DNA from 3 places in the Rhizobium sp. BR 315 genome. Region 1 is predicted to be linked to each of the others. Evidence: predicted binding sites of a transcription regulator. Region 1 holds the regulator's gene; each other region holds the start of a gene.
The links. The regulator LexA, encoded in region 1, represses DNA repair genes until DNA is damaged. The targets are predictions, from matches to a motif close to TGTTCNNNNTGTGTTCNG.

Region 1 (10,625 bases):
GCTCTACCTGGCGCTCAATCATATACGAGTCGTTATTGGACGCCTTATCGAAGAGGAGGCGGCGCACGGCCGCGCCATCCTGTTCGCCCCGATCTATATGGGCCTGGGTGCGATCTTCTGGTTCACGCTCGCCAGCGATCCGCCTCCGCAGACTATCCTGGTCGGGTTTCTGCTGCTGACGGGTGGCTTTCTTTTCAGGCGGGAATCCGGCCAGCTGGTTCGGCATCTGCTGTTCGCCGGCATGCTGATAAGTCTCGGCATGGCCTTGGCGCAGCTGGAGAGCTGGCGGGCATCGACCATCATGCTCGATTCGGCGGTGACGACGACCGTGACCGGCCGGGTCGAAAGACGCGAAACCTACGACAACGGTCGATGGAGATACGTCGTCAAAGTCGAGGCGACGGAGAAGCCGTCTGTTCACAGGCCGCCGGAACGCGTAACGATCTTTGTGCGCAAGCAGGCGGAACCGTTCAATCTCGGCGATCGTATTCAGGGCAGGGCGCGTCTGACGCCGCCTGCAGGCCCTGCGCTGCCTCGCCTCAACGATTTCGCATTCAGCTCCTACTTTAACGGCATCGGTGCGAATGGCTTTGCCTACGGCGCCCTGACATTATTGTCTCCGAGCGGTGATGCTGCGGAAAACTCGCTGCTGGATAAGGCGGATATCTGGCTTGCCGGCCTTCGCAACAGCATAGGCGACAGGATCAGACGGACCTTGCCTGGTGATGTCGGCGCCTTTGCGGCGGCACTTGTCACCGATGAGAGACGAGCGATTTCGGATGATACGACCGAGGCGCTGCGAGTTGCCGGGCTGACCCACATCATCGCCATTTCCGGCCTGAACATGGCGCTTTCGGCCGGCATCTTCTATGTCGGCCTGCGATACCTGTTCAGCCTGTTCCCAGGTCTGGTGCAGGCGTGGCCAACCAAGAAGATCGCTGCCTTCGGCGCGCTGGTTACAGTGACCGCCTATTACCTAATTTCCGGCTTCGGCGTGTCGGCCGAGCGGGCTTTCATCATGATGGCGATCATGCTGGTTGCGGTCCTGCTCGACCGGCCGTCGATCAGTCTCCGCAATGTGGCGCTCTCTGCGATTGTCATTCTCGTTCTCTCACCATCGCAGGTGCTCGGGCCGAGCTTTCAGATGTCCTATGCCGCAACGCTGGCGCTGGTGTCGGGCTACACGCTCTGGAAACGAAGGCGGCATCGTGAAAGCATCCTTTCACGGTCGAAGTTCCTGAGTCCGCTGCTGTTCGTTTCGCGTTTCTTCGGCGGCATATTATCGACCTCGTTCATCGGTGGCGCTTCGACCGCGATCTTCTCGATAGAGTATTTTCACCGACTGGCGACATACGGCCTTGCCGCCAATCTTGCCGCCATGCCTATTGTCTCCTTTATCGTCATGCCATTCGGCATGGTCGCCATGCTGCTCATGCCTTTCGGCCTCGACGGGCCATTCTGGAAAGTCACCGGCGAGGGACTGGAGCTCGTCATCCTTGTTGCCAAGACAGTTGCCGGCTGGGGCGGCGATATCACGTTCGGACGCCAGCCGGCATGGCTGATGCCGACGTTCATCGCCGGCTTTCTGATCATGAGTGTGCTGCGAACCAGGCTGCGCCATCTGGGCTTCGTCTTGCTGCTTGCGACGATTGGCGCGGCGGCATTCGGCTCCGGCGTGCAGAAGCCTGATCTGATGATCTCCGAGGACGGTGCCTTGGTTGCTCTCAGGCAGGACGGGATATTGGCGACTAATCGTGAAAGACCACAGACCTTTATTTTCGAGCAATGGCAGAAGGCACTGGTTGCAGCTGAGCACCAGCCTCCAACGATCCTTCCTGCCGATAGCCGGCTTCCTCAGATCAGCAAGAAGCAGCGCCGTCGCCGATTAAGCGCGGACGAACAGAAGGCGGTACGCAAGGCAATGGGAGAGGCCCTCGATCAGACGATGCAGGGGAGCTTCGCCTGCCAGAAAGGCGCATGGTGCGTTGCAATGCTTGAGAATGGGACCATTCTGGTCACCATCGAAAACGCAGCCTATCTGCCACCGGCCTGCGATACGGCCAATATCGTCGTGACAGCGATACGCCTGCGTCTCGACCGCTGCCGCTCAGGCGCGATGCTCTTTACCGGCGCGACGTTGCGGCGAAGCGGATCAGTCGAAATGGACCTGCGCGGCGACATCCCTATCGTCTCCACAGCATTCGAAAATCCTCAGCGCCCATGGACCCGGCATCGGACCTACGATTGGCGCACCGGAACGTTCGGTGCTCCCATCGGATCGCGGCCATCACCGGCTAGTGATAACGGCGAATAAGGCCGACCAGCTTTCCCTGAACCTTGACCCGGTCAGGCCCGAAGATACGGGTCTCGTAGGCCGGATTGGCGGCTTCGAGAGCGATCGAGGCGCCTTTGCGACGGAAGCGCTTCAGCGTTGCCTCTTCATCGTCGACGAGAGCGACGACGATATCGCCCGGATTGGCAGTCGTCGAATTGCGGATAATGACCGTATCGCCATCGAAAATGCCGGCATCGATCATCGAATCGCCCCGTACTTCCAAAGCATAGTGATCGCCTGCACCAAGCATGTCGGCGGGAACGGTTATATCATGCGTATTGTTCTGAATGGCCGAGATCGGAACGCCTGCCGCGATGCGGCCCATGACCGGCACGGATACCGCACTATTGTGATCGTCATTTGCCACTTTCGGTGGAGCCGGCGGGGCAACGGGCTGGGGCTTGCCAAGGCTGCCTTCGATGACGCTCGGCGAAAAGCCGCGTCGCTGCTGCAAACTCGAATTATAGGCATCCGGCAGCTTGATGACTTCAAGCGCCCTGGCGCGATTCGGCAGTCGGCGGATGAAGCCGCGCTCCTCGAGCGCCGTGATCAGCCGGTGAATTCCGGACTTCGATGCAAGATCCAGCGCATCCTTCATCTCGTCGAAAGATGGTGGAACACCGGACTCCTTCATGCGTTCGTGAATGAAGAGAAGCAGTTCCTGCTGCTTGCGCGTCAACATCGTCTTGGAACCCCAGATCAAGAAAAAGTCGTGAAACAAATCCAGAACGGACACTATATGTTCCATATGTGTTCCGCAAGTGCTTAAATTTCGGTAAAGCCTTGTTCGGGCAATTAAATAATTATCACTGTCGAATGTATCGCCTGAAGACACTTGCACGTCACGTCTGCGCTAACCTGCGGATAAATATAGGAAATGCCGTCCGTACCGCCACGAAGACTTTCCTGGTTCAGCGGGTGCGTCTGATGCCTCTACGCGTACGACACTTCGTCGGATAAGCCCGCTATGGAAGAGAATCAGTAATCACGTTTCCGAGATTGCGTTTCGTTCACGCCGCCTGCTTTGTGCTCGTTGCTTCCATCTTGAATTAGGCGACGGATAGGCGCAAATCTGCACCTGCAGGGAAACAGGAGAAACCATGATTTCATCGCCGCACCCGCTGGATCATCTCGTGCTGCCGACCGTCAACATCGCTCTGGCGCGTGAACGTCTCGGTAAGCTCGGCTTTACCGTGGCTCCGGACGCGCGTCATCCTTTCGGCACCGAGAATGCCTGCGTCTTCTTTGCCGACAAGACCTATCTCGAACCTCTGGGTGTGGCGTCGCAAGAGCAATGCGAGACGAGCATTGCCGATGGCAATGTCTTCGTCGCGCGCGATCAGGCCTATCGCTTCCGTGTCAGCGAGGATGGTTTCTCGGCAGTGGTTTTCGGTACCGATGATGCTGCTGTGGATGACAAACGTTTCAGGGCTGCCACGATCTCGGCGGGGCGGATGCTGGATTTCTCCCGGCCCATGAGGATGCCGGATGGAACGCAAACCACGGCCGGTTTTCGCCTGGCCTTTGCCGCCGATCTGCGAGCGCCGGATTTTCTGGCCTTCTGCTGTCAGCGCATCAATCCGCTGCCGGCGGATCGCGGCGCGCTCGAGCGCCATGAGAACGGCGTGACCGGCATTGCACGGGTAGCGATGTCGGCAACGAAGCCGGCCGCGTTCCGCAGCTTCTTCGAGCACGTCGTCGGCAACCCCCGAATTTTTGAGCACTCCTTCGGGCTGACGATCAAGGCGGCCAACGCCGATATCGAGCTTCTGACGCCGCAAGGGATAGAAGCATTTTACGATTTGCGGGTCGGCGATCATGATCCGGGCTTGCGGGCGCGAGCAATCCTTTTCAAAACGCGCGATCTTTCCGTGACATCGTCGCATTTCGCTGCTAACGGCGTCACATATACGCGTAAGAACAATCGTATTTTGGCACGGCTGGCGCCCGAACAGGGGGCGTTGTTCGCCTTCGAGGAGATAGCATGAGCACGAATTCCGAAGTGATCGTCGGCGAAGGAGCTTCTAAGGTTCTGTTTTCCAACACCGCCAAGCTCTCCCTGATTGCCGGTCCCTGCCAGATGGAAAGCCGCGAGCATGCGTTCATGGTTGCCGGCGTCCTGAAGGAACTCTGCGAGAATCTCGGCATCGGCCTTGTTTACAAGTCGTCCTATGACAAGGCGAACCGCACGTCGCTCTCTGGCAAGCGCGGCATTGGCCTTGAAACATCCATGGAAGTCTTTGCCGATCTGAAAAAGGAGTACGGCTTTCCTGTTTTGACCGACATCCACACGGAAGAGCAGTGCGCTGTCGTCGCCAAGACGGTCGATATCCTGCAGATCCCCGCTTTCCTCTCGCGCCAGACCGATCTTCTGGTGGCCGCCGCCAAGACCGGCCGCGTCGTCAACGTCAAGAAGGGGCAGTTCCTCGCGCCCTGGGACATGAAGAATGTGCTTGCCAAGCTAAACGACAGCGGCAATCCGAACATTCTTCTCTGCGAGCGTGGCGCCTCTTTTGGCTACAACACACTCGTCTCCGACATGCGCTCGCTGCCGATCATGGCATCGATGGGCGCACCGGTGATCTTCGATGCGACCCATTCGGTGCAGCAGCCCGGCGGGCAGGGTGACTCGACCGGGGGGGATCGCCGATTCGTCGAGACGCTGGCGCGTGCCGCCGTTGCCGTTGGCGTTGCGGGCGTCTTCGTCGAAACCCATGAGGACCCGGACAACGCGCCCTCGGACGGTCCGAACATGGTCTATTTGAAGGATATGCCGCGGCTTCTGGAGAAGTTGCTGGCCTTTGACGCCATCGCCAAGGCTTGAGAAATACGGGTGTTCAACAGGCTGACATGAATTTGCGCTACGCGGCCTGTAAGGGTGCCAAATCAACGGTGTGGATCGACATTGTAATTTCCACACCTTCGATTAAAACGATTTAAATCGATTTATAAACCAGCGAGCAGGAAGCTATCATGACCGCAATCACCGACATTATCGCCCGCGAGATTCTCGACAGCCGTGGCAATCCGACTGTCGAAGTCGATGTCTACCTTGAAGATGGCAGCATGGGCCGCGCGGCGGTTCCGTCGGGCGCCTCGACCGGCGCGCATGAAGCTGTCGAGCTGCGCGATGGCGGCAAGCGCTATCACGGCAAGGGCGTCGAAAAGGCTGTCGAAGCCGTCAACTCGGAAATCTTCGACGCGATCGGCGGCATGGATGCTGAAAACCAGATCCAGCTCGACAACATCATGATCGAGCTCGACGGCACGCCGAACAAGTCGCGCCTCGGCGCCAACGCCATCCTCGGCGTCTCGCTCGCTGTTGCCAAGGCTGCTGCCCAGAGCGCCAACCTGCCGCTCTATCGTTACGTCGGCGGCGCTCACGCCCGCCTGCTGCCGGTTCCGATGATGAACATCATCAACGGCGGCGCTCACGCCGACAACCCGATCGACTTCCAGGAATTCATGATCCTGCCGGTTGGCGCTGAATCCATCCGCGACGCCGTTCGCATGGGTTCGGAAATCTTCCACGTTCTGAAGAAGGAACTGGCGTCGCAGGGCCACAACACCAACGTCGGTGACGAAGGCGGATTTGCTCCGGGTCTTTCCAGCGCCCCGGCAGCCCTCGACTTCATCATGAAGTCGATCGAAAAGGCTGGCTACAAGCCGGGCGATGAAATCGCTCTCGGCCTCGATTGCGCCTCGACCGAATTCTTCAAGGACGGCAAGTACGTGCTCGAAGGTGAAGGCCGCACGTTGGAATCCGGAGCAATGGCCGAGTACCTTGCAGAACTCGCCGCCAAGTACCCGATCGTTTCGATCGAAGACGGCATGGCTGAAGACGACTGGGAAGGCTGGAAGACGCTGACCGACCTGATCGGCAAGAAGACCCAGCTCGTCGGCGACGACCTGTTCGTCACCAACTCCGCCCGCCTGCGCGACGGTATCCGCATGGGCGTTGCCAATTCGATCCTCGTCAAGGTCAACCAGATCGGCTCGCTCACCGAGACCCTCGACGCCGTCGAAACCGCGCATAAGGCCAACTACACGGCCGTCATGTCGCACCGCTCGGGCGAAACGGAAGACTCCACGATCGCCGATCTCGCCGTTGCCACCAACTGCGGCCAGATCAAGACCGGCTCGCTGTCGCGCTCCGACCGTCTTGCCAAGTACAACCAGCTCATCCGCATCGAAGAAGCGCTTGGCCCGCAGGCAAAGTATGCCGGCCGCTCCATCTTGCGCGGCTGATGCCAGATCCGCTGGATCCCATTGGATCCTCGGCCGCGTTATCCGTTGAAATCGAACCGCGCCTTTGGGCGCGGTTTTTTGTTGACCGGCGCAGTTAGAGTCAACGGACGGTTAATCTCTGCCGGTTAAATTAGCTCTAGGTGTTTGATTTGATGTGATCTTGTCTCTGGCTGCAATGCTTGCAGCGTGGGTCGTGATGGGATCGCCTAACGGCAGAGCGTTTCGAGCGAGTATGTGGACAAAGTATCATAAGAAGAGAAAGTTCGGTCGTTTCGTTCTTCCCGCCATCACGATCGCTTTTGTGAGTTACTTCGGTTATCATTGCGTTCACGGCGACTACGGCCTGAAGGCGACGGAGGTTTTCGAACAGCGCCGCATCGACCGTGGCAAGGAATTGGCGGATCTGGTTGCCAGGCGCGAGCATCTTGAAAAGGAGGTCGCTCTGCTCAGTGACGGCTCCCTGGATAAGGATATGCTCGACCAGCATGCGCGCTACCAATTGACCTACTCCAAGGCGAACGAAATCGTCATTTTCAATAAATAGCCACAATTAACCGAATTCCGGTTAATTGTGTTTTTGCGATTTATATCAATAGTTTGCAGAGAATATGAGCCATGCAATTATAGCATTGCTGTGGCGAACAATCTTGCCTATGTTAGCTTCACCACAAACGAGGCTACTCACACAGGGAGGGTTGAATGGCGCCGCGAAAGAACGCGTCCGTTTCCAGCCGTAAGACAGCATCAAGACCTGCCAAAGAAACCAATGGCGGTCCGATCGCAGATTTCGATCGTGATGCGGAGCTCAAGGCTTATCGTGAGATGCTCTTGATCCGCCGCTTCGAGGAGAAAGCCGGCCAGCTTTACGGCATGGGCTTCATCGGCGGCTTCTGTCACCTTTACATCGGCCAGGAAGCTGTCGTCGTCGGCATGCAGATGGCGCTGAAGGATGGCGACCAGATCATTACCGGCTATCGCGACCACGGCCATATGCTCGCAACCGGCATGAGCGCGCGCGGCGTCATGGCCGAGCTGACCGGACGTAAGGGCGGCTATTCCCGAGGGAAGGGCGGCTCCATGCACATGTTCTCCAAGGAAAAGAACTTCTATGGCGGCCACGGCATCGTCGGCGCGCAGGTCTCGCTCGGCACCGGTCTCGGCTTTGCCAACTGGTATCGCGGCAATGACAATGTCAGTGTCGCCTATTTCGGCGACGGCGCTGCCAACCAGGGCCAGGTCTACGAAAGCTTCAACATGGCGCAGCTGTGGAAGCTGCCGGTGATTTTCGTGATCGAAAACAACCGATACGCCATGGGCACCTCGACCGCCCGCGCTACCGCTCAGGCCGATTTCTCCAAGCGCGGCGCTTCCTTCGGCATTCCGGGCATCCAGGTCGACGGCATGGACGTTCGTGCGGTCAGGGCCGCGGCTGACGAAGCCGTTGCGCATTGCCGCTCCGGCAATGGTCCGATCATCCTCGAAATGATGACCTATCGTTATCGCGGTCACTCCATGTCCGACCCGGCGAAGTATCGTTCCAAGGATGAAGTGCAGAAGATGCGCTCCGAACATGACCCGATCGAGCAGGTTCGCGCTCGCCTGCTCGAAAAGGGCTGGGCAAGCGAAGACGATCTGAAGGATATCGACAAGGATGTCCGCGAGATCGTTGCCGACAGCGCCGATTTCGCCCAGAACGATCCTGAGCCGGATGCATCCGAGCTCTACACCGACATTCTGCTCTAAATCGGGGAGGGACACTATGCCCATCGACATTCTCATGCCCGCCCTTTCTCCGACGATGGAAGAGGGTACCCTTTCGAAATGGCTTAAGAAGGAAGGCGACAAGGTCGTTTCCGGTGACGTCATTGCCGAAATCGAAACCGACAAGGCCACCATGGAAGTGGAAGCTGTCGACGAAGGCACGATCGGCAAGCTGCTGATCGACGCCGGCACCGAAGGCGTCAAGGTCAACACCAAGATCGCCATCCTCTTGCAGGACGGTGAATCTGCCGACGCTATTTCGTCTGCCAAGGCAGCACCTGCCGCCCAGCCGGTAAAGACCGAAGCTGCCGCCGCCGCTCCGGCGCCTGCAGCGGCACCGGTTCCGGCTCAGCCGAAGGTTGCCGCAGCCGCCGATCCGGAAATTCCGGCCGGCACTGAAATGGTGTCTATGACGGTGCGTGAAGCACTGCGCGACGCGATGGCCGAAGAAATGCGCGCCAATCCCGACGTTTTCGTCATGGGTGAGGAAGTGGCCGAATATCAGGGCGCCTACAAGGTGACCCAGGGCCTGCTGCAGGAATTCGGCGCGCGCCGCGTCATCGATACCCCGATCACCGAGCACGGCTTTGCCGGTATCGGCGTCGGTGCCGCTATGGCCGGCCTTCGCCCGATCGTCGAGTTCATGACGTTCAACTTCGCCATGCAGGCGATTGACCAAATCATCAACTCCGCTGCCAAGACGCTCTATATGTCCGGCGGCCAGATGGGCGCTCCGATCGTCTTCCGCGGCCCGAACGGCGCAGCAGCCCGCGTCGGCGCTCAGCACAGCCAGGATTACGCCGCCTGGTATAGCCAGATCCCCGGCCTCAAGGTTGTCATGCCCTACACGGCAGCCGATGCCAAGGGCTTGCTGAAGTCGGCTATCCGCGATCCGAACCCGGTCATCTTCCTTGAGAACGAAATTCTCTACGGTCAGCACTTCGACGTGCCGAAGCTCGATGATTTCACGGTGCCGATCGGCAAGGCCCGCATCCATCGTCCGGGCAAGGACGTCACGGTCGTCTCCTTCGGCATCGGCATGACCTATGCGACGAAGGCGGTTGCCGAGCTGGAAGCCCAGGGCATCGATGTCGAACTCATCGACCTGCGCACCATCCGTCCGATGGATCTTCCGACGGTCATCGAGTCGGTCAAGAAGACTGGCCGCCTTGTCACCGTCGAGGAAGGCTATCCGCAGTCTTCCGTCGGCACGGAAATCGCCACCCGCGTCATGCAGCAGGCCTTCGACTATCTCGATGCGCCGATCCTGACGATCGCCGGCAAGGACGTACCCATGCCATATGCCGCCAACCTCGAAAAGCTGGCGCTCCCGAGCGTCGCCGAAGTGGTCGATGCGGTAAAGGCCGTTTGCTACAAGTAAGGGGAGGGCTCATCGATGCCTATCAACATCACCATGCCTGCCCTCTCGCCGACCATGGAAGAGGGTAACCTCGCCAAGTGGCTGGTCAAGGAAGGCGACAAGATCAAGTCCGGCGACGTGATCGCCGAGATCGAGACTGACAAGGCAACGATGGAAGTCGAGGCCGTCGATGAAGGCACCGTCGCCAAGATCGTCGTTCCTGCAGGCACCGAAGGCGTGAAGGTCAATGCCCTGATCGCCGTGCTCGCTGCCGATGGCGAAGATGTCGCGGTTGCGGCTTCCGGTGCTGGCGCCGCTCCGGCTCCTGCTCCGAAGGCGGAAGCAGCCCCGGCGGCCGCTCCCGCTGCGGCACCTGCTCCGGCAAGCGTTGCGGCTCCGGCCGCCGCATCCGCTCCGGCTTCCGCTGCATCCGCTCCGGCTGCAAACGACGGTCATCGCACCTTCGCGTCCCCGCTCGCCCGCCGTCTTGCAAAGGACGCCGGCATTGATGTTGCGGCACTCGCCGGCTCCGGCCCGCATGGTCGCGTCATCAAGAAGGATATCGAGGCTGCGATTTCCGGCGGCACTGCAAAGGCTGCTCCCTCAGCAGCACCGGCTGCACAGCCGGCTGCCGCTGCTGCTCCGGCAGCACCGAAGGGCATGTCGGACGATGCCATCCTCAAGCTGTTCGAGCCCGGTTCCTACGAGCTGGTGCCGCATGACGGTATGCGCAAGACGATCGCCAAGCGCCTGCAGGAATCCAAGCAGACGATCCCGCACTTCTACGTCTCGGTCGATTGCGAACTCGATGCGCTTCTGGCGCTCCGCACGCAGCTCAACGATTCCGCTCCGAAGTCGAAGGACGGTGTGCCGGCCTATAAGCTCTCGGTCAACGACATGGTCATCAAGGCCCTGGCGCTG
Region 2 (10,625 bases), on a different contig from region 1:
CAATTCACCTTTCGGCATGATCCTGAAATCGATCCGCGAGAACGAGCAGCGGGCGATCTCGCTCGGCTATTCCGTCGCACATTACAAGCTCGGCGCCTTCGTCATGTCGGCGGCGCTGGCGGGGCTCGCCGGAGCGGTCAAGGCGTTGGTCTTTCAGTTCGCGACGCTGACCGATGTCGCTTGGCAGATGTCCGGCGAAGTCATCCTCATGACCCTGCTCGGCGGGATCGGCACGCTGATCGGTCCGATTTTCGGAGCGGGGTTGGTGGCGACGCTGGAGAATTATCTCGCGACCTCGGAATTCCCGGTCACCATCATCACCGGCATCGTCTTCATGGTTTGCGTCCTGCTCTTCCGCCGCGGCATCGTCGGTGAATTCTATGCCTCGCGGCTCGGACGGAAACTGGGTTTTGAATATCGGCGGTGACTATCCATCTTCCTTCTCCCTGTCCTGAGCTTGTCGAAGGGGCGGGGAGAAGGTGCCCGAAGGGCGGATGAGGGGCCTGCATAAATTGCCGGTGAACACGGAATTTGCCGGACCTGCTCGCCCATCACCCCACCCCTCTCCGCGCGCGCGGGGAGAGGGGACGACAGAGTTTTTGGAATGGATCGCTTCGACTACATCATCATCGGCGCCGGCAGTGCCGGTTGCGTGCTTGCCAACCGGCTCTCGGCTGACCGCAACAGCAGAGTGCTGCTCTTGGAAGCGGGCGGCAACGACAACTACCACTGGATCCATATCCCGGTCGGCTATCTCTATTGCATCAACAATCCCCGCACCGATTGGTGTTTCACCACGTCGGCGGAAGCGGGCCTGAACGGCCGGTCGCTGAACTATCCGCGCGGCAAGGTGCTCGGCGGCAGCTCCTCCATCAACGGCATGATCTACATGCGTGGCCAGGCGCGCGACTACGATCTCTGGCGGCAGCTCGGTTGCGCGGGCTGGGGCTGGGACGACGTGCTGCCCTATTTCATCAAGTCCGAGGATCACTATCGAGGCAAGGACGAGATGCACGGCGCCGGCGGCGAATGGCGGGTCGAAAAAGCGCGTGTCCGCTGGGCCGTGCTGGACGCCTTCCAGGCTGCAGCCAGAGAGGCCGGCATCCCGGAAACGCCGGATTTTAATCGCGGCAACAATGAAGGATCGGGCTATTTCGACGTCAACCAGCGCTCCGGCATCCGCTGGAACACGACGAAGGCCTTCCTGCGCCCGGCCATGAAGCGCGGCAATCTGACCGTCTATACCAAGGCGCAGGTTCGTCGCTTGATCGTTGAGGGCGATGCCGTGACCGGTGTCGAATTCCTGCATGACGGCGTGGAGAAGCGCGCCTATGCAAGCAAGGAGACCGTACTGTCAGCCGGCTCCATTGGCTCACCGCATATTCTCGAACTGTCAGGCATCGGCCATGGCGATGTGTTGAGCAAGGCCGGCATCGAGGTCGTGCGCGAGGTCAGATCCGTCGGCGAAAATCTGCAGGATCATTTGCAGCTTCGCATGGCTTACAAGGTGACCGGCGTTCCCACGCTGAACGAGAAGGCGACGAGCCTCATCGGCAAGGCGGCGATCGGCCTCGAGTATCTCGTTCGCCGCTCAGGCCCGATGGCGATGGCGCCGAGCCAGCTTGGTATCTTCACGCGCTCCGGCCCCGACAAGGAAACGCCGGATCTGCAATATCATGTGCAGCCGGTCTCGCTCGACAAGTTCGGGGATCCCGTGCATCCCTTTCCGGCGATCACCGCCAGCGTCTGCAATCTGCGGCCCGAAAGCCGTGGCTCGGTGCATGTGCGCAGCCCCGATTTTGCCATGCAGCCGGCCATCAGCCCGAACTATCTCTCCGCTCAGCGCGACCGGGAGATCGCCGTGCGCTCCATTCGCTTGACGCGGCGGATCGTGGCGCAGCCCTCGTTCGCCCGGTTCAGACCCGAGGAATTCAAGCCCGGACCGGCCTATGAGACGGACGCCGATCTGGAGCGGGCTGCCGGCGATATCGGCACGACGATTTTCCACCCGGTCGGCACATGCCGCATGGGCGGCGACGCGCAAAGCGTTGTTGATCCCCGCTTGCGGCTGCGAGCGTTGTCGGGGCTTCGCATCGCCGACGCCTCCATCATGCCATCGATCACATCAGGCAACACGAATTCACCAACCATCATGATCGCCGAGAAGGCAGCCGAGATGATCCTTGCCGACAATCGATGAAGGCTTATTCATGAGAGCAGGTCCAGGAAAAGTGCGCAGCGGTTTTCCGTCCGGAGTTGCGCTAAGACAAAGAGCTAGAACGGCGCGGCGTTTCCATGAAATGCAAACCGTTCTGGCAGCAGGGACAGGAGATTTGCATGGATAGCACCGACGAGGTCATCATCGAGCGGCGCGGATCGGCCGGCATCATCAGGCTCAACCGCCCGAAGGCGCTGAACAGCCTGACATTGCCGATGGTGCGGACCATTGCTCCGGCCTTGGAGGATTTCGCCGCCGACCCCGCGGTCGCGAGCGTCATCGTCATGGGCGAGGGAGAGCGCGGCTTTTGCGCCGGCGGCGACATTCGCCTGCTGCACCGGAGCGGCAGGGAGGGGTCCGATGAAGCGGAAACTTTCTGGCGCGAAGAGTTCCTGCTCAATCATGCCATTTCGCGCTATCCAAAACCCTATGTAGTGCTGATGGACGGCATCACCATGGGTGGCGGCGTCGGCCTCTCGGCGCATGGCAGCCATCGCGTCGTCACCGAGCGCACCCGCCTTGCCATGCCGGAAACCGGCATCGGCTACTTCCCGGATGTCGGCGCCACCTGGTTGCTGCCGCGCGCGCCGGGTGAAGCCGGCACCTGGATGGGGCTGACCGGCCTTACCGTCGAGGCAGCCGATGTCATCCATGCCGGTTTTGCCGATCATTATGTCGCGTCCTCGGCGCTGCCGGCTCTCGTGGATGCGATTGCGGCGCTGCCCGCCGCCACCTCTGGCGCAGAGGTGCACGCATTGATCCGCACGATGGCTTCGGACGCTAGCGAGAGCCGGCTTGCGGCAAACCGCAATGTGATCGACCGCACGTTCTCGGCAGACACGGTGGAAGAGATTCTAACGGCATTGACGGCTGAACCCGGAGAGTTTGCCGCAGAAGCCGCCGGCGTGATCGCCAGCCGCTCACCGACCAGCCTGAAGCTGACCTTGCGGCTGCTGCGGGCAGGGCGAACAAGCGCCAATCTCGCCGAATGCCTCAATCGGGAACTCGGCGCCTGCAAGGGCATATTGTATAATCACGATTTCTACGAAGGCGTGCGCGCCGCTGTTATCGACAAGGATCGCAATCCGAAATGGTCTCCGGCGAGCCTTTCTGAAGTGGCTGCTGCCGATATCGACCGCTTTTTCGCACCGCCGCAGCCGCCGCTTTTCGCGAACTAGGACGGTTCAGCTCACCACTGAATTTCCGAATCGCTCTATCTCACCACTTTAAGCAATTCCGGAACGGAAAGCGGATCTGCATCTTTCCCGGAATTGCTTCAACCGATCATGGGAGGAAAACATCATGACACGGATCGCATTCATCGGCCTCGGCAATATGGGAGGCCCGATGGCCGCCAATCTCGTCAAGGCGGGCCATGCCGTCACGGGGTTCGACCTCTCGCATGATGTGCTGAAGGCTGCCGAGGCATCGGGAGTGAAACCTGCCAGCGTGCTGACTGAGGCTTCGGCGGACGCGGAAGTGGTCGTGACCATGCTGCCGAAGGGCCAGCACGTCATCACCGTCTGGACAGACGTGTTGCGGTCCGTGCCCAAGGGAACCCTGTTGATCGACAGCTCTACCATCGATGTCGACAGTGCCCGCAAGGCGCACGCCATGGCTGATGATGCCGGCTGCCTCTCGCTCGATGCGCCGGTGTCCGGCGGCACGGGTGGTGCTGCGGCCGGCACGCTGACCTTCATGGCCGGAGGCTCGACCGAGAGCTTTGCGACGGCCAAACCCCTGTTGGAAGTGATGGGCAAGAAGATCGTCCATTGCGGCGATGCCGGTGCCGGCCAAGCCGCGAAGATCTGCAACAACATGATCCTCGGCATTTCCATGATCGGTGCCTGCGAGGCCTTCGTGCTCGGCGAAAAGCTCGGCCTCTCGCATCAGGCCCTGTTCGACGTCGCCTCGACGTCGTCTGGCCAGTGCTGGTCAATCAACACCTATTGTCCCGTGCCCGGCCCTGTGCCGACTTCGCCTGCCAACCACGACTACAAGCCCGGCTTTGCAGCTGCCCTGATGCTCAAGGACCTGCGGCTGTCGCAGGAGGCGGCTCTGTTGAGCGGCGCATCCACGCCTCTGGGTGCGGAGGCGGCACAGCTCTATGCACTCTTCGAAAAACTCGGCAATGGCGGCCGCGATTTTTCTGCCATTATCGAGATGTTCCGGGAGGCGAAGTGAGTATTGATAGTAAAAGTTGAACCAGTTGAGGGCTAGGGTGAGGGGCTTTACCGAAACGGCGACCCCAACGAATAGCCGCAACTCACCGCCACATGCCCCGCATCCGCGCGCCGACATCGACGCGCACCTCTCGCGCACGAATGGCGGCGGGGCTTTCGGCGCGCGCTTGCGGCCAGCCGCAAACCTCGAAGAACTGCAGCAATGTCGCCGGGATGAAGCGTGTGCGCGAGGCAAAGACGTGTTTGTCCCCCTGCGCGTGCTGGCCGTGCACGAAGAAACGCTGCGGAATAACGAGATCGAGATTGTCCTTGGCCCGCGTCATGGCAACATAAAGCAGCCGCCGTTCCTCTTCGATCTCGGCGGATGATCCGACGGCGAGATCGGCGGGAATGCAGCCGTCGACGGCGTTGAGGATGAAGACCTTCGTCCATTCCTGCCCTTTGGCGGAGTGGATGGTCGACAGGATCAGATAGTCCTCGTCGAGCAGCGGCACGCCCGCCTGATCGCTGGTGGCGTCAGGCGGATCGAGCGTCAGTTCGGTGAGAAAGCGCTCGCGCGAGCCGTAGCCCGCGGCGATCTGTTCGAGCTGGATTAGGTCTGCCTGGCGCGTGGAAGCATCTTCATGCGTCCGTTCGAGGTGCGGCTCGTACCATTGGCGCACCAGGCCGATTTCCGCCGGCCATCCGGCCTTGCCGCTTTTGACCTCCCGCATCGTCTCGACGAAGGCCGTCCAGTCGTCTCCCGTGCGCGGAGGTGGCGGCAGTTCGGCCAGCGCCGTGATCGGGCTTGCCTCTTCGCCGATCTGGTCGAGCACGCGCTGTGCCGTGGAAGGGCCGACGCCGGGCAGGAGTTGCATCAGGCGGAAGCCTGCCACACGGTCGCGCGGGTTTTGGGCGAAACGCAGCGCCGCCAGCATGTCCTTGACATGAGCGCTGTCGAGAAACTTCAGTCCGCCGAACTTGACGAAGGGGATGTTGCGGCGGGTGAGCTCCACTTCCAGCGGTCCGCTATGGCTTGAGGTGCGGAAGAGCACGGCCTGCTGCTTCAGCCTCGCGCCGCCCTCGCGATTTTCCAGCACCTGATCGGCGATGTAGCGCGCCTGATCCGCTTCATCGCGCACCGTCACCAGCCGCGGGCGCTCCGTGCTCTGCCGCTCGGTGCGCAGGTTCTTGGTGAAGCGCTCCGAAGCAAGATCGATCACGGCATTGGCGGCGGCGAGAATAGGCTGCGTCGAGCGATAATTGCGGTCGAGCGTGACGATATCGGCCGATGGCGTGAAAGCCTTGGGGAAATCGAGGATGTTGCGCACGGTTGCGGCACGGAAGGAGTAGATCGACTGCGCATCGTCGCCAACGACAGTCAATCCTCGGCCATCTGGCTTCAACGCGAGGAGGATGGAGGATTGCAGCCGGTTTGTGTCCTGATATTCGTCGACCAGCACATGATCGAAGCGGCTGCCGATATCCTCGGCGATCAGCGGCTCCTGCAGCATATGCGCCCAGTAGAGCAGCAAATCGTCGTAATCGAGTACGTTCTGCACCTGCTTTGCCTCGACATAGGCGGCGAAGAGATCGCGAAGCTGCTGCTCCCACATCGCGCACCAAGGGAAGTAATCGCGCAGCACGCCATCGAGCGGCGCTTCCGCATTGACGGAGCGTGAATAGATGGCAAGGCATGTCGCCTTGGTAGGGAAGCGGTTCTCCGTCTTGGAAAAGCCGAGGTCGTGGCGCGCAAGGTTCATCAGATCGGCGCTGTCTTCCCGGTCGTGGATTGTGAAGGCCGGATCGATGCCGATCTGCTCGGCATAGTCCCGCAGCAGGCGCGCACCAATGCCATGGAACGTGCCGGTCCAGGCAAGCGCATCGGCGGTGATGCCGGCATTCGCACCCAGCACCTCGCGGCAAATCCGCTCGACCCGCCGGCCCATTTCCGCGGCGGCCCGGCGCGAGAATGTCATCAGCAGAATGCGGCGCGGATCCGCACCCTTGACGATCAGATGCGCCACGCGATGGGCAAGCGTATTCGTCTTGCCGGAGCCGGCCCCGGCGATAACAAGCAGTGGCCCGGCGACATGATCGTCAGATGCAGTCGTACCGTGCTCCACCGCCAGCCGCTGCTCCGGGTTCAGCTTTTCCAGATAGGCAGCGGTCATGAACTCTCCTGAACCTGTCGGATGAAGGATGGCTGGGCGCAATCCACGACGAATCGCATCGGCGAAATTATCCAGACGTTCTATGGATGTTCCGAATCGCGCAAGCCTGTCAAGATTGGCGGGGCAGCAACGCGGAAGTGACCTCTTGTGCAAGAATCTTATCCGGATTTGGTCAATTCAGGCTCGAAAACGGCGTTCGTCATCCTTATGTATTATTTCGACGCGGTATGTTGAGTTTTATGGCTTGGTAGTGCGTAGAACGAAGGTTTCAGGACATGAACGAAACGATTGCCACTAGGCTGCGTCTGCCTAGCGGGCTGGTGGCTTTGCCCGATGGGCGCTTCGCACTGGTGGAGATGGATACCAGCCGCCGCTGTCTGAAACTTTTCGAGACAAGCGGTGCATATCAGGAAATTTGCAAAATCGGCGGCACCCCGAGCGGGATTGCGATCGACGGTGATGGATGTTTCTGGATAGCCGACGGTCCGGAAAATTCTCTTGTCAGGCTATCGTCGCAGGGCCGCGTGCTGCAGGTAATCGAAGGTAGCGCCGACGGCCCGTTTCTTCATCCAAATGCTCTCGCTTTTGGCCCGGATGGCCTGCTTTACATGACCGATTCAGGCATCCGTCTCGACGACCTCCTCAAAGGCGGCCATATTCATCCCGATTTTTTCAAGGCAGCCTACAATGGCTGTGTCTATCAGATCGATCCTGCCGATGGCCGGGTCATCAGGGTACTGGCGGCAGGCCTGCTCTTTGCCGGCGGCATAGCCTTCGGCGCTGACGGGCTGCTCTATTACAGCGAGACGCTAACCGGGAACATCCACCGGCAGATCATTGGCGGGCGGCAGGAACTGTTCGTCCGATCGATGCCAACGCCTGCCATGAATATGCTACGCGGCCCGGCCGGTCTCGCCTTCGATCGCAGCGGAGTGCTCTATTGCGCGATGTATGGGCTGGGCGAAATCTCGCTTGTCGATACCGAGGGTAGAATGGCCGGCCATATCCGTACGGATGGTACGAGGCCGAGCAATATCGCCTTTACAGTCGATGGCAAGCATCTGCTCGTCAGCGAGCAGGAAAACGGTGTGGTTGAGAAGATAACGGCGCCGCGTCCGGGGCTACCGTTGCATATGCCGTCTATTTCCTAAAGCATGTCGCGCAAAAGTGTGCAGCGGTTTTGCGGTAACGGCATGCGCAACGTCAAAGGTCTAAAGCACGAGAAGCGGATCTGAAGGATCGCAACGCGCTTTGGAGCGGCTGGCGGACATGCCCGCAGCCGGGCATGTCCTGTTTCCATAGATTTGCTGCTTATTCCGCCGCAGGAATCTGCTTGTTGCCCTTGTCCGACTTGCCGTCTGTCGATGCCGCATCGTTGGCGGCGGGCTTGGCATGCCGACGGCGCCAGTCGCCGAGGAAGAGCAGGATCGGCGCTGCGATGAAGATCGACGAGGCGCCAGCGACAAGTATGCCGAACACCATCGGGATCGCGAAGCTGGAGACGGCGCTACCGCCCCAGATCGCCATCGGCACCAGCGCCAGGAAAGCGGTGGCGTTGGTATAGAGGCTTCGCGCCAGGGTCTCGTTGATCGACCTGTCGATGATCTCGCGCAGCGGCATCGACTTGTAAAGCCGCATATTTTCACGCATGCGGTCATAGACCACGACCTTGTCGTTCACCGAATATCCCACAAGCGTCAGGATCGCGGCGATGGCCGTCAGGTTGAAATCGAGGCCGGTGATCGCGAAGAAGCCGATCGCCTTGGTGACGTCGAGCACCAGTGTGACAATGGCGCCGACCGCAAACGGCCATTCGAACCGCACCCAGATGTAGACGAGCATCGCCAGGCTGGCGATCACGACCGACAGGATGCCGGCCCAGGCAAGCTCGCCCGAGACCTTCGGGCCGATGACATCGGTGCCTTCAATGGTTGCGGCTGGGTCGATCTTGGTGATTTCTGCCTTGAGCTTGGTCACCGCTGCTGTCTGTGCCTCTTCGCCGCCGTCCTGGCGCTGGGCGCGGATAAGGATGCTGTTGTTGTCGCCGAAAGACTGCAGTGCGATTTCGCCGAGGCCGAGCGTGTTCAGGCCCTCGCGGAACGTCGACAAATCGGCCGCGTCCTTGGTCTTGACCGACATCTGGATGCCGCCGCGGAAATCGACGCCGTAGTTGAGGCCAGGATGGATGAACAGTACCACCGAGGCGATCGACAGGATCGCCGAGACGGTGACGCCAAAGAAGCGGGCCTTCATGAAGTGAATGTGCTTGTCATAGGGGCTGAAGGGGATCAGCGGCCTGATGTTGAGCACCTTCAGCTTGCGGCGGCGGGTGATGGCGATCATCACGACGCGTACGAAGGCGACGGAGGTGAACATCGAGATGATGAGGCCGAGACCCATGGTCACGGCAAAGCCGCGAACCGGGCCAGAGCCAAAGTAGAATAGGATGGCGGCCGCGATCAGGGCCGTCATGTTGCCGTCGATAATCGTCGAATAAGCCTTCCTGAAGCCGTTATCGATGGCGGCGAATGCGCCGCGGTCCTTGCGGGTTTCTTCGCGGATACGCTCGTTGATGAGAACGTTGGCATCAACCGCAAGGCCGATACCGAGGACGATGCCGGCGATGCCGGGCAGCGTCAGCGTGGCGCCAACCAGCGTCAGGGCCGAGAAGGTCAGGATCGTGTGGACGAGCAGTGCAACATTCGCGAGAATCCCCCAGGCGCCGTAGAGCACGAAGATGAAGGCGGCAACCAAGACGAAGCCTACCAGGCCGCTATAGATGCCCTTCTGGATCGCATCGGCGCCGAGGTCAGCGCCGACGGTGCGTTCTTCGATGACGGTCAATTTGGCCGGGAGCGCGCCGGCGCGCAACAGGGCGGCGAGCGTGGTGGCGCTGTCGGCGGTGAAGTTGCCGGAGATCTGACCCGAACCGCCGGTGATCGGCTCGCGGATATTCGGTGCACTCAGCACCTTGTTGTCGAGCACGATGGCAAAAGGCTTGCCGACATTTTCGCGGGTGATTTCAGCGAAACGATTGGCACCGGCGCTGTCGAAGCGGAAGGTGACAAGCGGCTCATGCGTGTTTGGATCGAAGCTGACGCGGGCGTCCGTCAGACGGTCGCCGGACAGTTCGATACGGTCGAGCACCGGATAGCTGTTGCCCCGCTCGTCCTTCAGGATAGTGACGCCGGGGCCAGGATTGTTCGGATCGACGCTGTCGGCAAGCAGGTGGAAGGACATCTTTGCAGTCGAGCCGAGAAGCTCACGCAGACGCGACGGGTCCTGTGCCCCCGGAAGCTGGACTAGAACGCGGTTCGGGCCGACGCGCTGGATGGTCGGCTCGGCGACGCCGACCTGGTCGACGCGCTTGCGGATGACTTCGAGGCTCTGCTGAACGGCGGAATCGACGTTGGCCGAAATACCCGCCTGCGAGAAAGACATGGCGATCGCCGCACCGTTCGGTGCGATGTTGAGATCGGACTGACCTGCCGAGAGGCCCGACGTGACCGTGTTGGCAAGCGTGCGCAGCTGCGTCACCGCATCGTTGCTCTGCGAGGCATCGTTAATCGTCACCACCACCTGATTGCCGTTGCGGACGACCGAGCGGGTCTGGATGTTCTTGTCGCGCAACACGCGGCGCGCGTCCTGCTGCAGCGATTGCAGCCGGCCGTTCGTCAGATCCTTCTCGTCGACTTCGAGCACGAGATAGGAGCCGCCGCGAAGGTCGAGACCGAGCGGAACCTGGCTATGCGGCAGCCAGGAGGGGATTTTGTCGAGCGCTGACGGCGGCAGCGCGTTCGGCAGGGCGATCAGAAGGCCAATCAGGATGACCACTGTATAAAGCGCCACGAGCCATGGTGAGGTACGCATGGGTATTATCCTTGAAAATATGCTTATGCCGGCGGCCTGGCCGCTGGCGGACTGAAGATCATGTCGGGAATGCAGCGCGTCTGCGCCGACCGCTTAGGCGAGCCTGCTTGGAGGACCGCGAGCGAGATAGGCGCGAAGTGCCAGGGTTTCGAGCCGCGAGACGTTGTCCGCATGGCGCGGCTGCCAGGGTGTGGCCGGATA
Region 3 (10,625 bases), on a different contig from region 1:
CTTCCGTGCCATGGAATTCGAGGAAGAGCGTCGGCTTCTCGTCGTATGTCAGGCCGGAATAGCTGTTAGAGGCCCGCATCTGCACGGCATCAAGCAGCTCGATGCGCGCAACCGGAATGCCCATCTGGATCGTCATGATGACGGCGTCGCATGCTGCCTTGATATCCGGAAAGGCACAAGCGCCGCCGGCGATCTTCTGGGGGATGCCCTGCAGACGCAGTGTGATCGACGTCAGCACTCCAAGCGTGCCTTCGGCGCCGACGAAAAGACGGGTCAGATCGTAGCCGGCCGAGGATTTCCTGGCGCGGCGGGCGGTGCGGATTTCCTTGCCGTCGGCGGTCACGACCGTCAGCGCCAGCACATTGTCCTTCATCGTGCCGTAGCGCACGGCATTGGTGCCGGAGGCGCGCGTCGACGCCATGCCGCCGATCGACGCATTGGCGCCCGGATCGATCGGAAAGAACAATCCGGTGTCGCGCAGATAGATGTTGAGCTGCTCGCGGGTAACGCCGGGCTCAACCGTGCAATCCAGATCTTCGGCGTTAACTTCGAGAACGCGGTTCATCCGGCTGAAATCGATGGAAATGCCGCCTTGCGGCGCATTCACCTGCCCCTCAAGCGAAGACCCAGTACCGAAGGGGGTGACGGGAACCTTATGTTCGGCACAAGCCTTGACGACAGCTTGCACGTCTTCGCTCGTTTCGGCGAAAACGACACCATCGGGAAGCTGCGGCGGGATATAGGTGGTTGTATGGGCGTGCTGCGCGCGAAAGCTCTCGCCGGTCTGGAGACGCTCGCCGAAGGCCTGTTTCAGAACGCCGAGAACGGCGGCTATCCCCGCCTCGTTGCGTGTTCCCACCTTCGCATCAGCCAGCACCATAGTCCGAATCTCCCACTACGATTATCGAAGGGCGTTAACCCTTTTATCGGTTCTATGGGACATCGGCGCGGCGCTGTCCAGTCATGAAAAAAGTGAGCTCGGCTCAGCCCTTGCCGCCGCATGGACGGCAAGTTCGGGCGGCCTCGCCTCACGCCGTGAAGTCCTCAGCCGCGCACTCCCACACCGCGCACCATGCTGCTCCATGCGCCGGGCGCAATGCCGAAGGCTTTCTTGAAATGTCGGGTCAAATGGCTCTGATCGGCAAATCCTGTTGCTGCGGCGATTTGGGCGATCGGTTCACCTTTTGCGATCAGCGCCTTTGCCTGCTGCAGCCTGCGCATCAGCAGGAAACGGTGCGGACTTGTGGCAAAGGCAGCGCGGAAATGCCGCGAAAGCGCAAAACGATCGAGGCCGGTGATGCGCTCCAGTTCCTGGGAGTTCACCCCACGCATGACATGCGCTTCGAGATAGTCGCGGGCGGCCTTTACCTGACCCCAGGCGATGCTGCCCAATGGCCTCTGCGGCAGGCGCGCATGCTGCACGAGACCATCGGCCAAACGGGAAACGAAATCGTCGACGAAGAGGTCATCCAGCTCGCGATCAAGTTCGCCGAGCGCTGCCAGCAACAGACCGGCGAGCCGGTCATCCTTCACGACGGGGTCACCGACGAAAGGCAGGCCGACGCGCGCTACCTGCAAGCATTGAAACAGCACTGAAGGTTCCAGATACAGCATGCGGTAGACCAGCCCGTCGTCGGTCGCCGCCCCACCGTCATGCAACTCGTCCGGATGAAGAATGATCACCCTGCCCGGCAGGCTGTAGCGCTGTTCGCCTCGATAGCGGAATGTCTGCACGCCGCGCATGGTAACGCCAAGCGCATAGGTATCGTGCCGATGCAGATCGAATGCATCGCCTCGAAACTGCGCCTGGATGCGCTCGATGCCGGGATAGGCCGGCGCTGACAGGATGTGGTTGGCATCGGGCGTCACGCACAAACGTTCAAGACCCTCGAAGATCTGTCCGGCTACATCGTCGTGCAATGTCCCATTTCCAGACTGCATGAAAGTGACCATCGATGTTCGATACCAAAATCGCGATCGTTCTGCGAAACGACCTTCAATCCTGGCAAAAGCTGAATGTAACTGCCTTCCTGACAAGCGGCATTGCCGGACAATATCCAGAAGTCATCGGTGAATCCTATCGCGATCGCGCCGGCAACGTCTACAACGCATTGTCGATCCAGCCGATCATCGTCCTTTCGGCCAATCAAGACAATATCGCTACCATCCATCGCCGTTCACTGGAGCGCGGCGTCACCTCCTCGCTCTTCATCGAGGAAATGTTCTCGACGGGCCATGACGAGGCCAATCGCGCCGTCTTTTCCCAATTCTCTCCCGAGGATGCCAAGGTTGTCGGCATCGCCGTCCGTGCAGAGAAGAAGATCGTCGACAAGATCACCAAGGGCGCGACGATGCACGCATGACGGAAGCACACAACGAAAAACGGCCGGGTCGCATAACCCGGCCGTTTTTCTATGATGCCAGTAATCCGATCAGCTCTGGGTGATCGGGGCGATCTGGATTTCGACGCGACGATTCTGGGCGCGGCCAGCCTCGTTTACGTTGGACGCAACAGGCTGCGACGGACCGAAGCCAATGGCGGACATGCGGCGCTGGTCGATGCCCTGGCTGCCAAGGTAGGAGGCAACAGAACCGGCGCGGCGCTCGGACAGATCCTGGTTATGCTGCAGGCTGCCGGTCGAATCCGTATGGCCGTTGACGTCGATCAGCGTACGGTTGAACTTGCGCAGGACGATGGCGACCGAATTGAGGGTTGCGAAGAACTCTGGCTTGATCGCGTCCTGGTCGATGTCAAAGGTGATCGCCGACGGCATGTTGAGGATAATGCGGTCGCCGGCGCGGGTAACCGAAACCCCGGTGCCCTGCAGCTGCGCGCGCAGCTCGGACTCCTGCTGGTCCATATAGTTACCGATGCCGGCGCCTGCGAGTGCCCCGACGCCAGCGCCGATCAGCGCGGCATTGCGGCGCGAGGCCGGCGAATGACCGATGAGGAGACCAGCAACCGCGCCGACGCCGGCACCGAGTGCCGCACCGCCCGCCGTGTTGGATATTTTCTGCTCGCCCGTATAGGGGTCAGTCGTGGTGCACGCGTTCAAAAAGGCTGCCGCTAGGGCAAGAATGGCAATTTTCTTGATCATAGAATCGTCGCTCTCCGGTTCGATGGCCGAAGCAGATATGAAACATTACGGCAAGATGATGAAGTGAAATTTTAGTCCGTCGATTGTCCCCTGCGCATAGCGCACAGGCGCGACCTCCGCTGCAACCGATTGCCGCCCGCGATCCGCGGGGCCGACATCGGCCCCGTCTCGCCCAATCAGCGACCCCAGCTAGCGATCACAAATTGCGGAAGAGCTGCAGCGTCGTATTGTAGCTTGAATTGGCGATCGAGAGCCCTTGAAGTCCGAGTTGTACCTGGGCCTGCAGCGCCATTACCCTGCTCGACTGCTGCTCCATGTTGGCGTCCACGAGCTTGCCGACGCCGGTTGTCAGGGAATCGTTGAGATTCTTGGCGAACTCGGTCTGGAGGCTGATACGGGACTCCAGCGAGCCGAAGGCGGATCCGATGGTGTTGAGCTGCTGCAACATCGCCGTCACGGTATTGACCATATCAGTAATCGCCCCCCGCGTCGTATTCGCGTCGAGCGAAACTTCGACCTGGCCGCTCGTGTTGCCACTCTTGCTGCTGAGCAATACATAGTTTTTGGCAGACCCGGCCGCAGTCGCGAAGGCCGGAGAGGTCAGTACGCCATGTCCGCCCGAACCACTCGATTGGTCGTCGATCAGATATCGCGCATCCGCCGGGACGACGGAGCCGCTGGTAGACGTCACACCTTCGTAATTCAGCATGCCGATCGAGACGGTTCCATTGGCGTTGCGGATGAAGGAACCGGGAACCTGATGCGGTTTCGTCGGGTCGACGCCGTCGCGCAATACGGTCCAGTTAACACCATTGAAGGTTGCCGATTCCCCGATGCTGCGTAGCTGCTCTTTGAGCTGGGTGATCTCATCATTGAGCTTCGTCTTGTCGACACTTGTCTCATAGGCGCTGACGAGCTTCGATCGTATCTGCGTCACGACGCTGACCGCGCTCTCGACACCCGTGGACGCGGTATTGACGGTGGACGCAGCAAGGCCGAGCGCATCCTGCACCGCCGAAATCGCGCCGATGTCAGTGCGCGTTGAAGTAGAAATTTTCCAGTAGGTGGCGTCATCCTTGACCGTCTGCACCCGCAGACCGGACGACATTTGCCGCTCCGCATTAACCAACTTGGCCTGGGTGTCTTTTAACACTTCCAGTGCTGTATTCACGGAGGGACTGACCCTGATGAAGGTCGAAAAAATACTCACAGCACACGAACTCCGAACGCAACAATACGCAACAAATACTAGGAAACATTGCAACCTTGCCGCGGGCGCTCATGCGCGCGGGCCGATCGTGTCGGCGAACGGGGAGCCTGGCAAAAACAACACCTGAGCTCCGGCGGTTACATGCCGCTATGATTAGCAAACACACTTAATAAAGTGCTAAGCCACACACATGATTTACCATAAATAAGCGTAAAACCTGCAGCGAGCGCAACTCACCCGTGCTGGCTTCATCCCGCTGCACGAAGGCTGGCAAGCTTCGTGCGCAACGCTGCGTCCGACATTTCCTGGTGCAGTCGTTGCTCCTCATGTGCATGACGCTGACCAGCGGCACCAGACCGATCTGGCTGCAAAGGCGGCACAGGTAAAGCCGAGCGGCACCGTCAATATGATGATGAGCGACGACAGTAAGCTTTGGAACTGTGCAGCCAGGTGGCACCAGCCTGCTTCTCACCCTTGTCGCCCTGCTAGGTGCAAGGACCGCCACCGCGGTTTCCGGAACGCCGGCACCCCGCAGGAGGCCAGCGTATTCGAATTCGGGTCGGCAGCGATGTAACGCAAGATTGTGCGCGATTTACTGCAGTATCGTTTTTTTGAACATGTGCGGCAAGATTTGCCGCAAATCATGACAGAGTTGTAATCTTGATGGGGACAACGAGGCGTTTTATTCACAGCTCCATACGCTGTTTCGAGCGGGGAAATCAGCCTTCTGACGCCGCCGTAAGCCTGTGAATGTGCACTTTTTGTTCTAGTTTCGGCCCGTTTCTTTTGCCTTTCGGGGTAGAATCATTACATTGGGCCGCATGACCATCGGACATGACGACATTCCTTTCTTTGACGAGGAGCCGGAACATCTGGCACCGCGCCGTCCTGCGCCGGCCGCCGGTAGCGGTGGCGGCGGCATTGCCGCCCGCGCCATGGCAGCGCGCGACAGCGGCCGCCGGCCGGATTATCTCTCGGGCCTCAATCCCGAGCAAGCGGAAGCGGTCGAGACGCTGGACGGCCCCGTTCTGGTGCTTGCAGGTGCCGGCACCGGCAAGACGCGCGTGCTCACGACCCGCATCGCCCATATCCTGTCCACCAACCGCGCCTTCCCCAGCCAGATCCTTGCGGTGACCTTCACCAATAAGGCGGCGCGCGAGATGAAGGAACGTATCGCGCTGCTCGTTGGCGGTGCGGTCGAAGGCATGCCCTGGCTCGGCACCTTCCACTCGATCGGCGTCAAGCTGTTGCGCCGTCATGCCGAGCTGGTCGGGCTCACCTCGAGCTTCACCATTCTCGATACGGACGATGTCATCCGCCTGATCAAGCAGTTGATCCAGGCTGAAGGGCTGGACGACAAGCGCTGGCCGGCCAAGCAGTTCGCCGGCATGATCGACACGTGGAAGAACAAGGGTCTCAGCCCGGCCGATATTCCGGAGGGCGACGCCCGCGCCTTTGCCAACGGCAAGGGCCGCGAGCTCTATGCCGCCTATCAGAACCGTCTGAAGACGCTGAACGCCTGCGATTTCGGCGACCTTTTGCTGCATCCGATCAATATGTTCCGGCGGAACCCGGACATCCTGAAGGATTACCACCAGCGCTTCCGCTACATCCTGGTCGACGAGTATCAGGACACCAACACGGCGCAATATATGTGGCTTCGCCTCCTGGCGCAGCGACCGAAGGGTGAGCTGCAGAATGTCTGCTGCGTCGGTGACGACGACCAGTCGATCTACGGTTGGCGCGGCGCCGAGGTGGACAATATCCTGCGCTTCGAAAAGGATTTTCCCGGCGCCAAGGTGATCAAGCTGGAGCGCAACTACCGCTCCACCGAGCATATTCTCGGAGCTGCCGCGCATCTGATCGCCCATAATGAGGGCCGGCTCGGAAAGACGCTGTTCACCGACCGCTCCGATCCGGACGACATCAAGGTGCAGGTGCACGCCTCCTGGGATTCCGAGGAAGAAGCCCGCGCCATCGGCGAAGAGATCGAGCAGCTTCAGCGCAACAAGCACAATCTCAACGACATCGCCATCCTCGTGCGTGCCTCCTTCCAGATGCGCGAGTTCGAAGACCGTTTCGTCACGCTTGGCTTGAACTATCGCGTCGTTGGCGGCCCGCGCTTCTACGAGCGTCTCGAAATCCGCGATGCCATGGCCTATTTCCGCCTCGTCTGCCAGCCGGCCGACGACCTTGCCTTCGAGCGCATCGTCAACACGCCGAAGCGCGGCCTCGGCGACACCACCGTGCGCACCCTGCACGATTATGCCCGTGTCCGAGATATCCCGATGCTGGCGGCAGCGGCCGATATCATCGAAACGGACGAGATGAAGCCGAAGGCGCGCAAGGCGCTGTTCGACGTCGTGCAATCCTTCCGCCGCTGGCAGGGCCTGCTCGAAAATACGCCGCATACAGAGCTTGCCGAACAGATCCTCGAAGAGTCCGGCTATACGGACATGTGGAAGAACGACAAATCGGCGGAAGCGCCGGGACGCCTGGAAAACCTCAAGGAACTCATCCGCTCCATGGATAGTTTCGAATCCATGCGCGGCTTCCTCGAGCACGTCGCCCTCGTCATGGATGCCGAACAGAACGAAAACCTCGATGCCGTCTCGATCATGACGCTGCACTCCGCCAAGGGTCTGGAATTCGAGACCGTGTTCCTGCCCGGCTGGGAGGAAGGCCTGTTTCCGCACCAGCGCTCGCTCGACGAAAGCGGCCGCGCCGGCCTCGAGGAAGAGCGCCGCCTCGCCTATGTCGGCATCACCCGCGCCAAGCGCCGCTGCCACATCTGGTTCGTCTCCAACCGCCGCATCCACGGCCTTTGGCAGTCCACCATCCCTTCCCGCTTCCTCGACGAACTGCCGGAAACGCATGTTCAGGTCGCCGAAGTCGAGCAGTCCTATGGTGGGTATGGCCGCGGCGGTTACGGCCAGTCCCGCTTCGACAAGGCCGATCCCTTCGCCAATTCCTATTCCACGCCGGGCTGGAAACGCGCGCAGGCAAACCGCAACGATGCAACGCGCGACAACTGGGGCAGTCGCTCCGGCCACGCCGTGGAACGCATCGGCTATGGCGAAAGCGGCCCGAAGGTGCGCACGATCGATGGCGAACTGGTGGCCAAATCCACCTCCTCCGAACCCTCCAAATTCATGGTCGGCGACCGCGTCTTTCACATCAAATTCGGCAACGGCAATGTTTCGGGGATCGAGGGCAACAAGCTGACGATCGAATTCGACCGCGCGGGACAGAAGCGCGTGCTGGATGGGTTTGTGGAGAGGGTTTGATTGGGTTAGGTCTTCTGGTTTGGAACCAGGGGCGCCGCATCAATATTCGGCGTGAGGACGGGACCCGCCGTAGGCTTCGAATATCGCCACCCCCTCCGTCATCCTCGGGCTTGACCCGAGGATCCACGTGCAGGCACACCTCTCGAATATGTATGCCCTCTTGGAGCCATCAGTACTGGGCGGATGGCCGCAGAAACCGCCATCATTGTCACACGCAACAAGGCTTGTGCTTGGATCCTCGGATCAAGCCCGAGGATGACGAAGTGCGGGCATGCTGCGGTGGCAAACGAGAACACTAATCTCTATCATCCACATGTCGTCCGCAAGCCCGTATACCATCCGCAATCTTGCCTCTTGACGCCCGTCATCTCTATGCGCATCCTACACGCATGGGTGGATATACCTACATCATCACCAACCACAAACGAGGCACTTTGTACATCGGCGTCACAGCCGACCTTGAACGCCGCATCTACGAGCATCGTGAGGCTCTGACACCCGGATTCGCTTGGAAATATGGATGCACCCGGCTCGTCTGGTATGAAGATCACGCAGACATTGTTTCGGCCATACAGCGAGAAAAGTCTCTGAAACGCTGGTATCGCCAATGGAAGATCGAGCTGATTGAGAAAGCAAATCCCGATTGGCGTGATTTATATTATGAGCTGTGGTGAGACTTCACGCGCTCCCAGCACCTGCGCATCCCGATCCTTGAGCCAAAGCCCAAATTCTTTGACCACGGCCACCACCTTCTCCAGGCGGGAGCCATCTTCCGTCAGCGAATATTCGACCCTCACGGGAATCGTCGGATAGACCCTGCGATTGATAAGACCCGCCTCCTCCAGCGCGCGCAAATCGAGCGTTAGCATCCTTTGCGAAATCCCCGGCATCAGCCGCCGCAACTCGTTGAAGCGCTGTGGCCCATCGACCAGATAAGACACGATCAGCAGTCGCCAGCGTCCTCCCAGCAAATGCATCGCCTCCTCGACGGAGCATCCGGTCACGGTCTTTTTCATGGTGCACACCTCATGTGCCTGGCGGTATAATTTTTATACCTAGATGTCAAAATTTTCCGTTCTTACTATTCCATACCAAGCGGACTACATGGTTCAGCGACAGTCTTTCCAAGCGAAAGCTGACACCGGAAAACACCATGGAGACCCCAGTGAAACTCTACTATCTACCCGCAAGCTGCTCGCTCTCGCCCCATATCGTCATCAATGAACTTGGCCTCGAGGTCGAGCTGATCAAGGTCGATCACACCACTCACAAGACCGAAACTGGGCTGGATTTCCATGACATCAATCCGCACGGCTATGTCCCTGTTCTTGAGCTCGAAGATGGCAACTTTCTGCGGGAGGGGCCGGCTATCGTCCAATATCTGGCAGACCTGAAACCCGAAGCCCGGTTGGCCGCCGCCGCCGGCACGATGGAGCGCTACAAGCTGCAGGAAATGCTCGGTTTCCTGTCGACGGAAATCCACAAGGGCTTCATTCCTCTTCTCTATGCGCGGTTGGCGGGAAACTATGTCGAGACCGTGAGGCCGAAGCTCGAAAAACGATTTCAATGGATCGACGCGCACCTCGCTGACCGTCCCTTTTTGATGGGCGATCATTTTACCGTTGCCGATGCCTATCTGTTTGCGCTGACGGGATGGGGCCAGGCCACATGGCTCAAGTCCTATTACAAAGCCAGGATCCACTTCGATGAACTCGATCATCTCAAGGCCTGGTATGCCCGCGTGAGACAACGCGATACCGTGCGGAAATCTATCGCCGAAGAGGGATTGACCTTCGACTGATAGCGAGATGCTTCCCGTCGGCACTGGAAATGACGGGGAGCATGATCTCAGCTCAGAACTTGCGGGCTCCCGCATTGCTGCATTGCAAAATCGGCATCGCTAGCACGCTACCAATATAGGTCTAATCGATTATATCGGTTTTAGCGGCTTCGGGGTTCCGCGTCTCCCGTGGCACCTCGGTAAGCCGCTGCCAGTTCGTATTTCGGCCCATTCCGGCTCAAATATCGGAGCCTGGCAACAACAAGAACCGAGGATAAAAAAGTGGCTGGATCAGCAACAAGCTCTGCGCCCACCAGCGTCCGTGCATCCGCACATCAAGGCCAGGGCAACTACCAATTCGCGCTTATCGCACTCACCTCACTCTTTTTCATGTGGGGGTTCATCACCTGCCTGAACGACATTCTGGTGCCACACCTGAAGAGCGTCTTTCAGCTCAATTACACCCAGTCGATGCTCGTCCAGCTCTGCTTTTTCGGCGCTTATTTCATCGTGTCGCTGCCGGCCGGAGCGCTTGTGAAGCGCATCACCTACAAGTGGGGCATCGTCGTCGGCCTCTCGATCGCGGCGGTCGGCTGCGCGCTGTTTATCCCGGCCGCAAGCTATCGCGTCTATACCCTTTTCCTCGGCGCGCTCTTCGTGCTCGCAACTGGCATCACGATCCTGCAGGTCGCAGCAAACCCCTATGTCACCGTATTGGGACCGCCTGATACGGCCGCCAGCCGCCTCAACCTGACGCAAGCTTTCAACTCCCTCGGCACGACGATTGCGCCGCTCTTCGGCGCCATGCTGATCCTGTCCGCCGCCACCGTCGCGGCCACCAATGCTACCCCTGAGCAGCTCGATGCCATGCGGCTTGCCGAGGCCGGCGCGGTAAAGCTTCCCTACCTGCTTCTTGCCGCGGCCTTCCTTGTACTCGCCGCCGTCTTTGCGGCGCTGAAGCTTCCCGAGGTCGAAGACGAGGAAACCGTCGAGCCGATGCGCGGCGGCGGTTCGGCCTGGCAATATCGCCATCTCGTGCTCGGTGCCATCGGCATCTTTCTTTATGTCGGCGCCGAGGTCAGCGTCGGCAGCTTCCTCGTCAATTTCCTCAGCCAGCCTGACATAGCCCATCTCTCCGAGGCCGATGCCGCCCATTATGTCTCCTACTTTTGGGGCGGCGCCATGATCGGTCGCTTCGTCGGCTCGCTGATCATGCGCCAGATCGACGACGGTAAGGCGCTCGCTTTCAA

Region 2: the regulator LexA is predicted to act here: its motif matches at 6,631-6,648, upstream of QD409_RS20895 (ATP-dependent helicase).
Region 3: the regulator LexA is predicted to act here: its motif matches at 5,060-5,077, upstream of QD409_RS08265 (ATP-dependent helicase).

Annotation. Positions count from the first base shown of each region.
Region 1 is NZ_JARWKZ010000004.1:103,002-113,626, reverse strand. It holds gene QD409_RS06600 (ComEC/Rec2 family competence protein) at 1-2,314, shown strand, start outside; gene lexA (transcriptional repressor LexA) at 2,295-3,017, opposite strand; gene QD409_RS06590 (VOC family protein) at 3,436-4,323, shown strand; gene kdsA (3-deoxy-8-phosphooctulonate synthase) at 4,320-5,159, shown strand; gene eno (phosphopyruvate hydratase) at 5,309-6,583, shown strand; gene QD409_RS06575 (FtsB family cell division protein) at 6,816-7,127, shown strand; gene pdhA (pyruvate dehydrogenase (acetyl-transferring) E1 component subunit alpha) at 7,283-8,326, shown strand; gene QD409_RS06565 (pyruvate dehydrogenase complex E1 component subunit beta) at 8,343-9,725, shown strand; gene QD409_RS06560 (pyruvate dehydrogenase complex dihydrolipoamide acetyltransferase) at 9,741-10,625, shown strand, end outside.
Region 2 is NZ_JARWKZ010000023.1:33,147-43,771, reverse strand. It holds gene QD409_RS20915 (branched-chain amino acid ABC transporter permease) at 1-427, shown strand, start outside; gene QD409_RS20910 (GMC family oxidoreductase) at 605-2,200, shown strand; gene QD409_RS20905 (enoyl-CoA hydratase/isomerase family protein) at 2,338-3,396, shown strand; gene mmsB (3-hydroxyisobutyrate dehydrogenase) at 3,521-4,402, shown strand; gene QD409_RS20895 (ATP-dependent helicase) at 4,485-6,554, opposite strand; gene QD409_RS20890 (SMP-30/gluconolactonase/LRE family protein) at 6,830-7,705, shown strand; gene secD (protein translocase subunit SecD) at 7,866-10,424, opposite strand; gene QD409_RS20880 (hypothetical protein) at 10,518-10,625, opposite strand, start outside.
Region 3 is NZ_JARWKZ010000005.1:100,131-110,755, forward strand. It holds gene QD409_RS08240 (FAD-binding oxidoreductase) at 1-880, opposite strand, end outside; gene QD409_RS08245 (AraC family transcriptional regulator) at 1,045-1,941, opposite strand; gene QD409_RS08250 (DUF2000 family protein) at 1,956-2,363, shown strand; gene QD409_RS08255 (OmpA family protein) at 2,433-3,098, opposite strand; gene QD409_RS08260 (flagellin) at 3,295-4,308, opposite strand; gene QD409_RS08265 (ATP-dependent helicase) at 5,130-7,595, shown strand; gene QD409_RS08270 (GIY-YIG nuclease family protein) at 7,985-8,269, shown strand; gene QD409_RS08275 (winged helix-turn-helix transcriptional regulator) at 8,249-8,611, opposite strand; gene gstA (glutathione transferase GstA) at 8,761-9,396, shown strand; gene QD409_RS08285 (sugar MFS transporter) at 9,658-10,625, shown strand, end outside.